Regions from separate parts of the Alcanivorax borkumensis SK2 genome, predicted to be linked through region 1. Evidence: predicted binding sites of a transcription regulator. Region 1 holds the regulator's gene; each other region holds the start of a gene.
The links. Region 1 encodes LexA, which represses DNA repair genes until DNA is damaged. Its sites were predicted from a motif close to TACTGTNTANNTANACAGTA; they were not measured.

Region 1 (3,124 bases):
TATAGGCGGGTCAAGCAGGAACTGCCCCCTTGCTCCTTTTTTAGTAGTAGTACAAGCCACCCTGTCAGGGCAACCCTCATCTGTAAAACAGCCTGCTAGCAACGCCGCACAAGCACGCTATACTGCAATGAACCTCATTTTTCAGGGAGAGAACCGTGCTGAGTCCCTATCGCAGAATACTGGTTGCCATCGATGGCAGCGATGAATCACCCCAGGTACTGTCCCGCGCGGCTGGCGTACTGTCGGGCAATGACGGCGAACTGCATTTAATCCATGTGATAGAACCGCTGGCTCTGGCCTACGGCGCGGATGTACCCATGGATGTAACCGACCTGCAAAGCGGGCTGATGAAACAAGCCCAAGAAATGGCAGATAAATACGCCGGCCAATACCACGTGCCGGAAGCCAACGTTTACGTGGATATGGGATCTATCGAAAAAACCATTCTCGACAAGGCAGACAAGATAGGCGCGGATTTAATCGTGGTGGGCAGTCATACGCGAAGCGGCCTAGCACTGCTGCTAGGCTCCACGGCCAGAGGCCTGGTCCCCGGTGCGCACTGCGACGTGCTGGCCGTTAAGGTAGACCAGCACTAGCAACGGGGAAATAGCGCAGCGCGTATTCCCCGAAGCAGAGCCCCTCAGGTCAGCTGCAGAGCCCCGGTGCTGGCCTGGCCTTCCTCGTTCCAGCGACACAGCAATTCTGCCAGCCCTTGCGCCTGCGCTTTCAATGCAGCCAGCTCTTGCGGACTGTTTTTCTCGCCATAAAACACTGGCAACTTGCGCATAGACTGAACCAGTTCATGGGTCGGTGCCTGCATTCGCTTCACCTCCAAAGTCCAGCGAATGTGATGCACAATCATATGGAAAAAAGCCAGCCGGGTTGCCAGCGAATAGGCACTGCCATCATCATTAAAATCATTGAAATCCAAGCTTGCCAATACCGCTTCGCGGGCATTATCTGTCACCTTAATAGTCGCACTACGCGGAGTCCCCAGCAGCATAGACAAGGAGCCAAACACCTCACCCGGTGATACATAATACAACGGCGCACCCTGGGGATTCTCCGATAACACTTCCAGCTGCCCCCTCAACAAAAAGTACAGAGTGGAATCCACCTCACCGGCTCGAATTACGCTTTCTCCCGAAGCGGCAACCCAAAGACGGGTGGTCTGTTCAAGCCGGGAAAATTCGTTCTGATCATCACGATTAATTTCATTAAAAAACGGCACGCCCGCTAACAGCTGGCGACGCCGTTGCTGGCCGAAATCATTATTATTGGCCTGCTCCATCCACTACCCCCACTGGTCTGATGGCATTGTAATCAACTACACACATGCTAGAGCGACCTCCACAACAGAGCAACGGCAAGGAAAAAAAGAGGGGTGAACTCTTCTCCCAATGCTGACCAAATAACACTGTTCTTATTGTCAGTAAACATGCTAGCATCCTGAATATAGCACTTCCTGTCAGCCATTACTTACACGCTCAGGCAAGTGACCAATACATAGGCCTACACGCACCGAAAGGCGCCCAACTAGCCCCCCCTAGAGGCCACGGCTAAGCGCCACACTCTGCAGGAAACAGGGAGAAGGTTATGAGCAGCAAACTTACCGACCGGCAGCAACAAGTCCTCGACTGCATCCGTGAATGTCTTAAGGACAACGGCATGGCCCCTACCCGTGCAGAGATTGCCGACATTATGGGATTCCAATCCAAGAATGCGGCCTCAGACCATCTCCGTGCCTTAGAGCGCAAAGGCTATATCAAACTTCACAGTGATCGCTCTCGCGGAATCCAACTACTTGATCATGCCTACTGGGGTGAAGAGGAACTGCCCGTCGTCGGTAAAGTGGCTGCGGGGATCCCCATTGAAGCCATCGAGAACGTGGAACGAACCGTGCCAGTACCCCAAGGCCTGTTTAAACAGCGCCCCACCTATCTATTAAAGGTGCAAGGCGACAGCATGGTGGATGCGGGCATTTTCGATGGCGACCTAATTGCCGTGCGCAAATCCAATGTGGCCCGTTCCGGTGAAATCGTTGTCGCGCGCATTGACGAAGAAGTCACGGTAAAGACCTTAAAGTTGAATAAATCCAGCGCCACACTACTCCCGGCTAACGAAGCCTATGAACCGATCAAAGTGCCCGCTGATCAACTTATTATTGAAGGCATTTTTGTGGGGCTAATTCGTGACCCAAACTCTTTTTAAAGCCTGTATCCGTGCCGGTACAGGCCTTTGCCTGATTGTATGGAGTGCATTTGCCATGGCTGAAACCCATCTTCTGGCACCCTGCCCGGACTCACCCAACTGTGTATCCAGCCTGGCTACACAGAGTGACAAGCGCGTTGACCCGTTACAGGTCGCCGCCGACCGGGAAAGCAGCCTGAAAAAGCTGGAAACACTGCTGGGCAGTCTTCCCCGTGTGGACTACGATGTTGTCGGCCAGTCGCGTATTCAAGCCCGCTTCACCAGTCGGATCCTGCGTTTTGTAGATGATGTCACTTTCTATGTTCGCGAGAATGGCATGGTGGAGGTCCGTTCCGCATCACGGGCCGGTTATTGGGATTTAGGTGCCAACCGTCGTCGGGTAGAATCCCTGCGCGAGCAGCTATTTGAGCAGGAAACCGATGACCGCACTTCACAACAGCCCCCCTTCGGAAACGCAGAAAATCGCGCCTGAACAATGGGCCGATATCGGCGTTAACCTCACCGATCGACAATTTCATGACGACCGGGAGGCCGTGATTGAGCGTGCGGCTTGCGCCGCAGTTACTTGGCAGCTAATTACCGGCACCACTATCGACGATTCCCGCGCGGCCATTGCCCTCGCCGACGAGCACTCAGGGCTTTTCGCCACCGCCGGCCTGCACCCTCACAGCGCTCGTTTTTACTCTGCTGCGCTAGAAGCAGAGCTACGAGATCTACTCGCCCATGAACAGATAAAAGCTGCCGGCGAAATGGGCTTAGATTTCAATCGGGATTTTTCTCCGCGCCCAGAGCAGGAGCGGGCCTTCGAGGCTCAGTTAGCCCTGGCGGCGGAATACAAATTGCCGGTTTTTCTTCACGAGCGTGATGCCCATGAACGCTTTCTGCCTATCCTGAAATCCTTCCGCGATACTCT
Region 2 (3,124 bases), 910 kb from region 1:
TTAACCTAGTGATTTCCAATGTGCCGGGGCCGAAGGAAACGCTTCATCTCAATGGTGCGGAGATGTTGGCTACCTATCCGGTGTCATTGGTTCTGCATGGTTACGCCCTAAATATCACTGTGGTGAGCTACAAGAATAGCCTTGAGTTTGGCGTGATCGGTTGCCGTGACACGTTGCCTCATATTCAGCGTTTTCTGGTTTATCTCGAAGAATCGCTGGTGGAGCTGGAGCCTTGATTCGGTAATGGTGACTTGATGTATAGAGGCTCCCTAACAACATTGCAGCTTGGTGATTGAGTCGATAATCAACGCGCATTTCTGCTGTATGTTTTTCCCCTTAACCACACATTGCCGGCATGCTAACGGGTTCGCGTATGGAACCCATGCTGCTGCATCCCTCAGGGGGCTGAGTTCTGGTGGAGTAGGTGTATCGATGTAATCGAAGGTTTATGAGGCGTACGTTAAATTGCCACTCCCAACCGCTCTTTTGTTCTTCTCGCCTGCATCTTCCCTTAAAATACCGGGCAACTAATTCCTCTGGAGCAAGATGTCTATGGGCCGCGCCTACCAAAACCGCAAAGAATCCATGGCGAAAACCTCGGACATGAAAGCCAAGGTGTACAGCCGCTATGGTCGGGAAATCTACGTTAGCGCGAAATCCGGTGGTGTGGACCCTACTGCGAATCTGGCATTACGCAGCCTGATTGAACGCGCCAAAAAAGATCAGGTGCCCGGTCATGTGATTGATAAAGCCCTCGACAAGGCTAAAGGGGGTGGCGGTGAGGATTACTCCCCGGCCCGCTATGAAGGCTATGGCCCTGGTGGCAGCATGGCACTGATTGAATGCCTCACTGATAACCCGAATCGTACCTTTGGTGATGTGCGTATGGCCTTTACCAAGACCAAATGTAAGATCGGTACCCAGGGTACGGTGAGCCACATGTTCGATCACGTGGCGATTTTCGTTTTTGCCCACGAAGATGAAGATGCGGTGCTCGAAGCCCTGATGGATGCGGATGTGGATGTCAGCGAAATAGAAAACGATAACGGTATGCTGACGGTGTTCACGCCTAACACCGAGTATTTCAAGGCTAAGCAGGCGCTGGTCGAGGCCTTCGGGGAATTGGAATTCGAGGTGGATGAAATTCAGTTTATTCCGCAGAGTTACACCACCATCAGCGCCGAAGACATGGACATGTTCGATAAATTCATGGCCATGTTGAATGATTTGGATGACGTTCAGAACGTCTATCACAACGTGGATCTGGGCTGATTCCAGTCCTGCAATCGTCAATCCGCAACGGAGAATGCCCTGTGCTGGATAACGACATCCTCGTCGCCGCCGTCGCACTGGCCGGTGCCCTGCAAAAACAACGTTTGCTGTTGGCCACTGCGGAGTCCTGTACCGGGGGGGGCATTGCCCAGACGCTCACCAGCCTGTCCGGCGCATCCACTTGGTTCGATCGGGGTTTTGTCACCTATTCTAATGAGGCTAAGCAAGAGATGCTTGGCGTGCAGGCCTCCACGTTGGCGACCTCGGGCGCGGTTAGTGAAGCAACGGCACTGGACATGGCGCGGGGCGCTATTAGCCATTCCCGTGCCCATGTGAGCGTGGCGGTGACGGGTATCGCCGGGCCGGATGGCGGCACGCCAGATAAGCCGGTGGGCACCGTCTGGATTGCCTGGGGGCAGAAGCTGGGTTATGCAGAAGCTCGCTGTTTCCAATTCGACGGGGATCGCGATGCCGTCCGTCAGCAGAGCATCCTGCACGCCATTCTGGGCTTGAATGCCCGTCTCAAGTAGCCACAATCAGGCTATTCCTTTTCAGCCCTGCTGAGGCGGGGCAGACCAGACAACGATCTGGAAGGTTGCAATGCACAGCCAATGTTGGTCATAATACTGTCCATAACGCCAGTGCTGGCCGAAAGGTCAGATAAGGCGGGTCGGATACGGTTAGATACGGTTAGCGTCAATGAATGACGCGCCGAACACGGAGAGGGGTCACAATGAGCGATAAAAGTAAGGCGCTGTCCGCTGCGCTGTCACAGATTGAGCGCCAATTTGGCAAAGGTTCTGTCATGCGCATGGGCGATCGCAAGCGTGAGCGCATGCCCTCCATCTCGACCGGCTCACTGGGGCTGGATGTTGCCTTGGGTATTGGCGGTCTGCCCAAGGGCCGTATTGTCGAGATTTATGGCCCTGAATCCTCCGGAAAAACCACCCTGACATTGAGCGTGATTGCCCAAGCTCAAAAAAAAGGTGCCACCTGTGCCTTCGTGGATGCTGAGCATGCGCTAGACCCGGATTACGCAGAAAAGCTGGGCGTAAACGTGGACGACCTGATTGTTTCCCAGCCAGACACCGGAGAGCAGGCACTGGAAATCACCGATATGCTGGTGCGATCCGGCGCGGTGGATGTGGTCATCGTCGATTCTGTGGCTGCGCTGGTGCCGAAAGCTGAAATCGAAGGGGAAATGGGTGACACCCACGTGGGGTTGCAGGCTCGTCTGATGAGCCAGGCGCTGCGTAAAATTACCGGTAATGTGAAAAACGCCAATACACTGGTGGTCTTCATTAACCAGATTCGCATGAAAATTGGTGTGATGTTTGGTAACCCGGAAACCACCACCGGTGGTAATGCCCTGAAGTTCTACTCCTCTGTACGCTTGGATATCCGCCGTATTGGTGCGGTGAAGCAGGGCGACGAAGTAACCGGTAACGAAACCCGGGTGAAGGTGGTGAAAAACAAGGTGTCGCCGCCGTTCCGTCAGGCTGAGTTCCAGATTCTCTACGGCCAGGGTATTAATCAGCTGGGAGAAGTGTTGGACTTGGGTGTTCAACAGGGGTTGGTGGACAAATCTGGCGCCTGGTATGCCTACAAAGGCGACAAGATTGGCCAAGGTAAGCAGAACGCCTGCGAGTACCTGCGAGAAAACCCGGCCATTGCCGAAGAAATTGAAACCGAAATCCGGGCCCGCCTGTTGCCGGACCCTACAGCTGAAGCCCCGGCAGAAGAGGCCGCCCCCGCTGACGATGAGTGAGCCGCTGACCGAAGCCGAGTTGCGCCAGCGGGCAGTTGCCCTGCTGGCCCGGCGCGATCACTCCCGCCGTGAGCTTGTCACCAA
Region 3 (3,124 bases), 1.2 Mb from region 1:
AAAGCAGTTCGCGCAGGTTTTCCAGCCGCTGCTGGCCCTTCTCGCCCTTTTCCTTGCCATGAAATTCCAGCAACCCACTGGCTTCAATCACATGCTCGGTAGTTTCCGCCAACGACAACCCATCGCACTGCTGCTCCAGCTGGGCGATTAGATTCAGGAACACCGCCAACGCATTAATGGCTCGAGCGGTAAGCAACTGCTCACTAACGACTGCCTGGGCAGCGTCCCACAGGGACACGTTACGCTGCCGCGCCACCTCACGCAGGGTTTCTAGGGTCTTGTTGCCAATGCCGCGGGTGGGTGTGTTCACCACTCGCTCGAAGGCGGCATCCGCATGGCGGTGGCTGAGTAGGCGCAGATAGGCCAGTGCATTTTTGATTTCCACCCGCTCGAAGAAGCGTTGCCCGCCATAGATACGGTAGGGAATCCCCGCCTGCAGAAAAGCCTCTTCCAGCACCCGCGACTGGGCGTTGGAGCGGTACAGCACCGCCATTTCCCGCCGCGCGGTGCCTTCCTGAAATAGCTTATCCATGCGCCCGGCAATAAAGCGCGCTTCATCCACTTCATTGAAACCGGAATAGAGGCGGATCAAATCGCCATCGCCGCCCTCGGTCCACAGTTCCTTGCCTAGGCGGTCACTGTTATGGCCGATCACCGCGTTGGCCGCTTTCAGAATAGTGCCGGTGGAACGGTAATTCTGCTCCAAGCGAATGGTACGGGTATCCGGGAAGTCGCGGCTGAATTTGTGGATGTTCTCGATCTTGGCGCCACGCCAGCCATAAATGGACTGATCATCGTCACCGACAATGGTGACCGCATTATTTTCGTCCGCCAGCAACCGCAACCAGGCGTACTGGATGCTGTTGGTATCTTGGAACTCGTCTACCAAAATGTGCCGGAAGCGACGCTGGTAGTGGCCGCGCAGGTTGTCGTTGTCGCGGAACAGCTCCAGTACCCGTAGCAGCATTTCGTTGAAATCTACCAACCCGCCCCGCTCGCAGGCCTCTTCATAGGCGAAGTAGATCTTCTGCATGGTCAACGCGAACAGGTCGCCGCCGGTATCCATATGCCGAGCGCGGAGTCCTTCGTCTTTCTGACTATTAATAAACCAGGTGGCCTGACGGGCTGGCCAGCGTTGTTCATCCAGGCCCAATTCCTTGCTGACTCGCTTGATCAGCCGGATTTGGTCATCCGCATCAATGATCTGGAAGCCTTGGGGGAGACCGGCCTCCTGCCAGTGGGCGCGCAGCAGGCGATGGGCAATACCATGAAAAGTGCCCACCCACATGCCATCGGCAGACATGTCCAGCAGCTGCTCAATACGCCCGCGCATTTCCGCAGCGGCTTTGTTAGTAAAGGTCACCGCCAAAATACCGAACGGCGAAGCCTGTTCGGTGGCAATCTGCCAGGCGATACGGTGTACCAACACGCGGGTTTTGCCGGAACCGGCCCCCGCCAGCACCAGCAAGTGTTGATCATCGGCAGCCACCGCATCGCGCTGGGCCGGGTTCAAACCATCAATAAGGGAAGTCACGTCATCCATGGCGCGAAAGTTTAGCAGAATGTCCTTGCCGGTGATGCCCGCCGGAGAGGGCAATTTCCCCCTGTCCCGATACTTCCCTCCTCTCTCCCAAGAAAGTCGGTTTCCCTCGCCCCCAACCTGTGGGTAAACTGGAAACAAAAACACTCGGCTCTTAAGCCAGAGGAAACGTAAACGGTGTCATTACAGCCCCCATCATTCCAGCCAGCACCCCAGTTTAATGGTGTGCTTAATGAGCAATGCCAATTGCTGCTAAGCGGCATCGCCGAACTGTTGCTGTTGGAAAGTGCCGCCGTCATTATCCTGGCGTGGGTTTACTGGCACAGCCCCGTGTCCCAGCCAACCGTGCTAACCTGGTTTGGCATCATTGCCGTGGTACAGATTGCCCGTTTATTTATTCTGTCCTATTACCGTCGCCAACTAGATGGCCAAGAAGCCCTGCCCTTGTTCAGGCGTATGCTCTCAGCCCTCGCTCTCGCCTCGCCCTTATTGATCGGTTTGGCCGGCTACCTGTTCAACCCTTTGGATAGCCTATTCAGCCCGCCAATGCTAGGCGCACAACTGGTATTAATTTGTCTGGGCTTAGGCCTAAGCACCACGGCGCTGGTCGCCTACAGTAGCCATTTCCCCACCGTGTTTTTGTATTTGATCATGCTGCTCGGCCCAGCAGTGGCTCGCCTATCGGAAACCCAGCAACACAGTCAATTGGCACTGGTCCTACTAATGTCCCTGCTGGGGTTGTTCTTCCTGGTCGCCGCCCGTCGCATCAATCACACCGGCCACAAAGCCATGATGTTGCAAGCCAACAACCGCTCACTGATTGATTACCTGAACCGCGCACGCAGCGACGCTGAAGCTCTGAACGAGAAACTGGCTCAAGAGATTTACGATCGCAAAGACGCTCGCCAGCGATTACAAGACACCAACGATCGACTAGAAAGCATGGTGCAGGAACGCACCCGAGCCTTAGGCGAAACCAACACCGCCTTGGCGGCGACCAGCGAACGACTAGAGCTAGCCTTGGAAGCCAGCAACATCGGCCTGTGGGATTGGATGCTGGATACCGGACTCAATCACCACACTAATTTCGACCGCCTGCTAGGATACGACAGCGCCTACTTCAAAAACTTCTTCGGCGACTTGGATACCTTGGTTCATCCGGATGACCTGGCTCGAATCCGCCAAGCCATGGTTTCGCACTTCAAGGGTGAAGACCCCCGCTACCACGCGGTTTATAGATTGCGCCACGCAGACGGCAGCTGGCGCTGGATTGAGGACGAAGGTCGAGTGGTGTCCCGCAGCGAAAGCGGTCGCGCCATACGCATGATCGGCACGCGTCGTGATATCACCGAAGATCGCCAGGCCCAGGAACAACAACGGTTAGCCGCAACCGTGTTTGAAAACGCCCCAGAAGGCATTTTCATTCTTGATCATAAATTCCGTTTCCTTGCCGTAAACACCCGCTTCGAGCAGATCACCGGCTATACCGAGTCTCTGCTTATCGGCCGCCGTATCTTGGAAGAAGAAGGCGCCCAGGCGAACCGGGAAATCTATCTGGAGATTACCGCCGCCCTGCTCGATAAC
Region 4 (3,124 bases), 300 kb from region 1:
TTCTTGATCTGCCGCTTTACCCACCGCAACAGCGGCATCCTTGTTGCGGTAGCCCAGCGCCTCCAGGGCCGCAATGGCGTCACTGCGAGCATCATCAGGTTGATCCGTATCGACCCGGCCCGGCACACTCACTGGCCCACCATCAATCTTATCGAGTCGGTCTCTCATCTCGATAACCAAACGCTCGGCGGTTTTTTTCCCAATGCCCGGCACCTTCACAAGTGACGTGGTGTCCTGATCCTGAATACAGCGCGCCAGACGATCAGCCTCTATGCCAGAAAGAATAGCCAACGCCATTTTTGGCCCCACCCCATTCACCTTGATCAAAGCGCGAAACAGCTCACGCTCATAACGATCGGCGAAACCATACAGCAACTGAGCATCTTCACGGACCACAAAATGCGTGTGCAAGGTGAGCTCCGCACCCGCCTCGGGCAAATCGTAGAACACCGTCATCGGTGCCTCGACTTCATAGCCAACGCCATTTACGTCCAGCAGCAGCACCGGGGGGCGTTTTTCCAACAGGGTGCCACGAAGTTGTCCGATCATCATTTTTCCATTTACCCGTACACAACAAAAGTATCGCGTAGAAAATACAGGGCGAATATTCGATGCTCACAATCAATCACTGAAGCAATCAACGAATACAGACACCACACTAACGAACCCGGCCGCGCCTTACCGATGTGGCACCAGCCATTCTAGCCAGGGAGAGACGCATATGAGCATGACAAAGCGCGATAGCCAGGGCATCAGCGGCGTCCTCCTGCGGGCGTTGATCCAGTTTAAGCAGATACTTCACCATTTCCCCGACCTGATTTTTTTCCGCCCCACCTTTGCCCACAACGGCCTGTTTTACTTGGCGAGCCGAATATTCAAACACTGGCACACAGGCCTGCATCACTGCCGCAATAGCTGCACCGCGAGCCTGGCCCAATTTCAGGGCAGAATCCGCATTGCGAGCCATAAACACTTTTTCGATGCTCACTTCAGCCGGCCCGTATTCCTTCACCACCTGATCAATTCCCGCGAATATCTCACCCAACCGCGGCGGGATCTCCTTGTGGGAAGTCGTAATAGTACCGAAAGCCACCGCGCGGGAACGATTTCCCACCACATCCACTACGCCGTAACCGGTGCGTCGAGAACCGGGATCAATACCCAGAATAAGCGCCATATTTCACAGACCAATAATAAAGAAGACAGGCACCCAGCCCAGCTCTTAGTAGGTGCCTCCGTTCTACCCGAGCACTGTCCAAATGTCCAGCCAACAAAGAAACGCTTCAGGTTAAACGGCTGATGCGACACGTCCTAAAGCCGCAGGCGGATTACCGCCACGCCCAGAAACCCAGACAGCAAAAAGCCCCAAACGATTCGGGGCTTTTAATTTTGCTTGCAGCTTGTTTTGTAACGTGAACCTCGCTGCTATTCCTCTTCTTGCGGTGCCGGCCAACTGGCATTGGTGTAGACGTTCTGCACGTCGTCCAAATCTTCCAGCATGTCGATCATCTTTTGCACGGTTTCAGCTGTATCCGTGTCCATTTCCGCTTCTGTAGACGGGTGCATGGTGACTTCCGCCTCAGCGAATTCCAACCCAGCTGCACGCAGGGAGTCCACCACTTCACCAAAGCTCTTATCCGGAGTGGTAATGACCAAAAAACCATCATCTCCCATCTCTTCCACATCTTCGGCACCGGCTTCCAGGGCGACTTCCATCAGCTTTTCTTCATCCACACCGGGCTCGAAAAAAATCTCACCACGTTTAGTGAATAAAAAAGCCACGGAACCACTCGTGCCCAGATTACCACCGAACTTGGAAAACGCGTGACGCACCTCAGCCACGGTACGGTTCACATTGTCCGTCATGGTTTCTACCAGAACCGCTACACCACCCTTACCGTAACCTTCATAGGTGATTTCATCCATGCTGCCGTCATCATCACCGCCGGCGCCACGCTTAACCGCACGGTCGATGGTGTCACGGGTCATGTTCTGGCCCAGTGCTTTATCAATCGCGGCCCGCAAGCGCGGGTTATCGTTGGGCTCGCCCCCACCCATCTTGGCCGCTACCGTGAGCTCGCGAATCAGTTTGGTAAAGATCTTGCCACGCTTGGCATCCTGAGCCGCCTTACGGTGCTTGATGTTGGCCCACTTGCTATGTCCTGCCATGTTACCTCCGCCAGCACGCAGCACGCGTCACGCAACACGTCTCTGGCACGCCTCTTCGCGTGATGCGTGATACCTGCCTGCGTTTCTCCTATATCAACCTTCTTCTTTACGTACCTGTACGCCAACTTCACGCAGCTGCTTGTTGTCCACCGGTGACGGTGCATTGGTCATAGTGCACGCCGCCGTTTGCGTCTTCGGGAAAGCGATCACATCACGAATTGATTCACAACCAGTCATCAACATCACCATGCGATCCAACCCAAACGCCAGGCCACCGTGGGGCGGGGCGCCGTATTTCAGACCGTCTAGCAGGAAGCCGAATTTTTCCTCGGCTTCCTCATCAGAAATGCCCAGCGCTTCAAATACAGTGCGTTGCATGGCTGGGCTATGGATACGGATGGAACCGCCACCCAGCTCAGTACCGTTAAGCACCATGTCATAGGCCCGCGATAACGCCTCGCCCGGATTACTCTTAAGCTCTTCCGCGCTACAGCTGGGCATGGTGAAGGGATGATGCAACGCATGGTATTGCCCTTCGTCTTCCTCGAACATGGGGAAGTCCACTACCCACAATGGCGCCCATTCTCCCTCGACCAAATTCAAGTCATGGCCCACTTTGACGCGCAGAGCACCCAGCGCTTCGTTAACGATCTTGGCCTTATCAGCACCGAAGAAAATCAGATCGCCGGTCTCGGCGCCAGTGCGCTCAAGGATGCCTTTAATCGCATCTTCGGTCAGGAACTTCAGGATCGGAGACTGCAGACCTTCAGCGCCGGCTGCCAAGTCGTTGACTTTGATGTAAGCCAAACCCTTGGCACCATAGATGCTGACAAACTTGGTGTAGCCATCGATATCCTTGCGCGACAGGCTGCATCCACCGGGCACTCGCATGGCTGCCACACGACCTTTCGGGTCGTTGGCCGGGCCGGAGAACACTTTAAAGTCCACGCCAGCA

Region 2: recA (recombinase RecA) is a predicted target of LexA. The motif match lies at 1,897-1,916, and genes of this name have one in related genera.
Region 3: uvrD (DNA helicase II) is a predicted target of LexA. The motif match lies at 1,670-1,689, and genes of this name have one in related genera.
Region 4: ruvC (crossover junction endodeoxyribonuclease RuvC) is a predicted target of LexA. The motif match lies at 1,250-1,269, and genes of this name have one in related genera.

What each region holds. Positions count from the first base shown of each region.
Region 1 covers NC_008260.1:1,145,497-1,148,620, reverse strand. The annotation lists gene ABO_RS05235 (universal stress protein) at 156-596, shown strand; gene ABO_RS05230 (cyclic nucleotide-binding domain-containing protein) at 641-1,291, opposite strand; gene lexA (transcriptional repressor LexA) at 1,597-2,211, shown strand; gene ABO_RS05220 (DUF1499 domain-containing protein) at 2,267-2,683, shown strand; gene ABO_RS05215 (TatD family hydrolase) at 2,631-3,124, shown strand, end outside.
Region 2 covers NC_008260.1:2,051,046-2,054,169, reverse strand. The annotation lists gene ABO_RS09300 (WS/DGAT/MGAT family O-acyltransferase) at 1-236, shown strand, start outside; gene ABO_RS09295 (YebC/PmpR family DNA-binding transcriptional regulator) at 553-1,272, shown strand; gene ABO_RS09290 (CinA family protein) at 1,314-1,802, shown strand; gene recA (recombinase RecA) at 2,006-3,040, shown strand; gene ABO_RS09280 (regulatory protein RecX) at 3,033-3,124, shown strand, end outside.
Region 3 covers NC_008260.1:3,037,097-3,040,220, forward strand. The annotation lists gene uvrD (DNA helicase II) at 1-1,543, opposite strand, end outside; gene ABO_RS13750 (GGDEF domain-containing phosphodiesterase) at 1,718-3,124, shown strand, end outside.
Region 4 covers NC_008260.1:845,788-848,911, reverse strand. The annotation lists gene ruvA (Holliday junction branch migration protein RuvA) at 1-549, opposite strand, end outside; gene ruvC (crossover junction endodeoxyribonuclease RuvC) at 659-1,177, opposite strand; gene ABO_RS03870 (YebC/PmpR family DNA-binding transcriptional regulator) at 1,426-2,169, opposite strand; gene aspS (aspartate--tRNA ligase) at 2,263-3,124, opposite strand, start outside.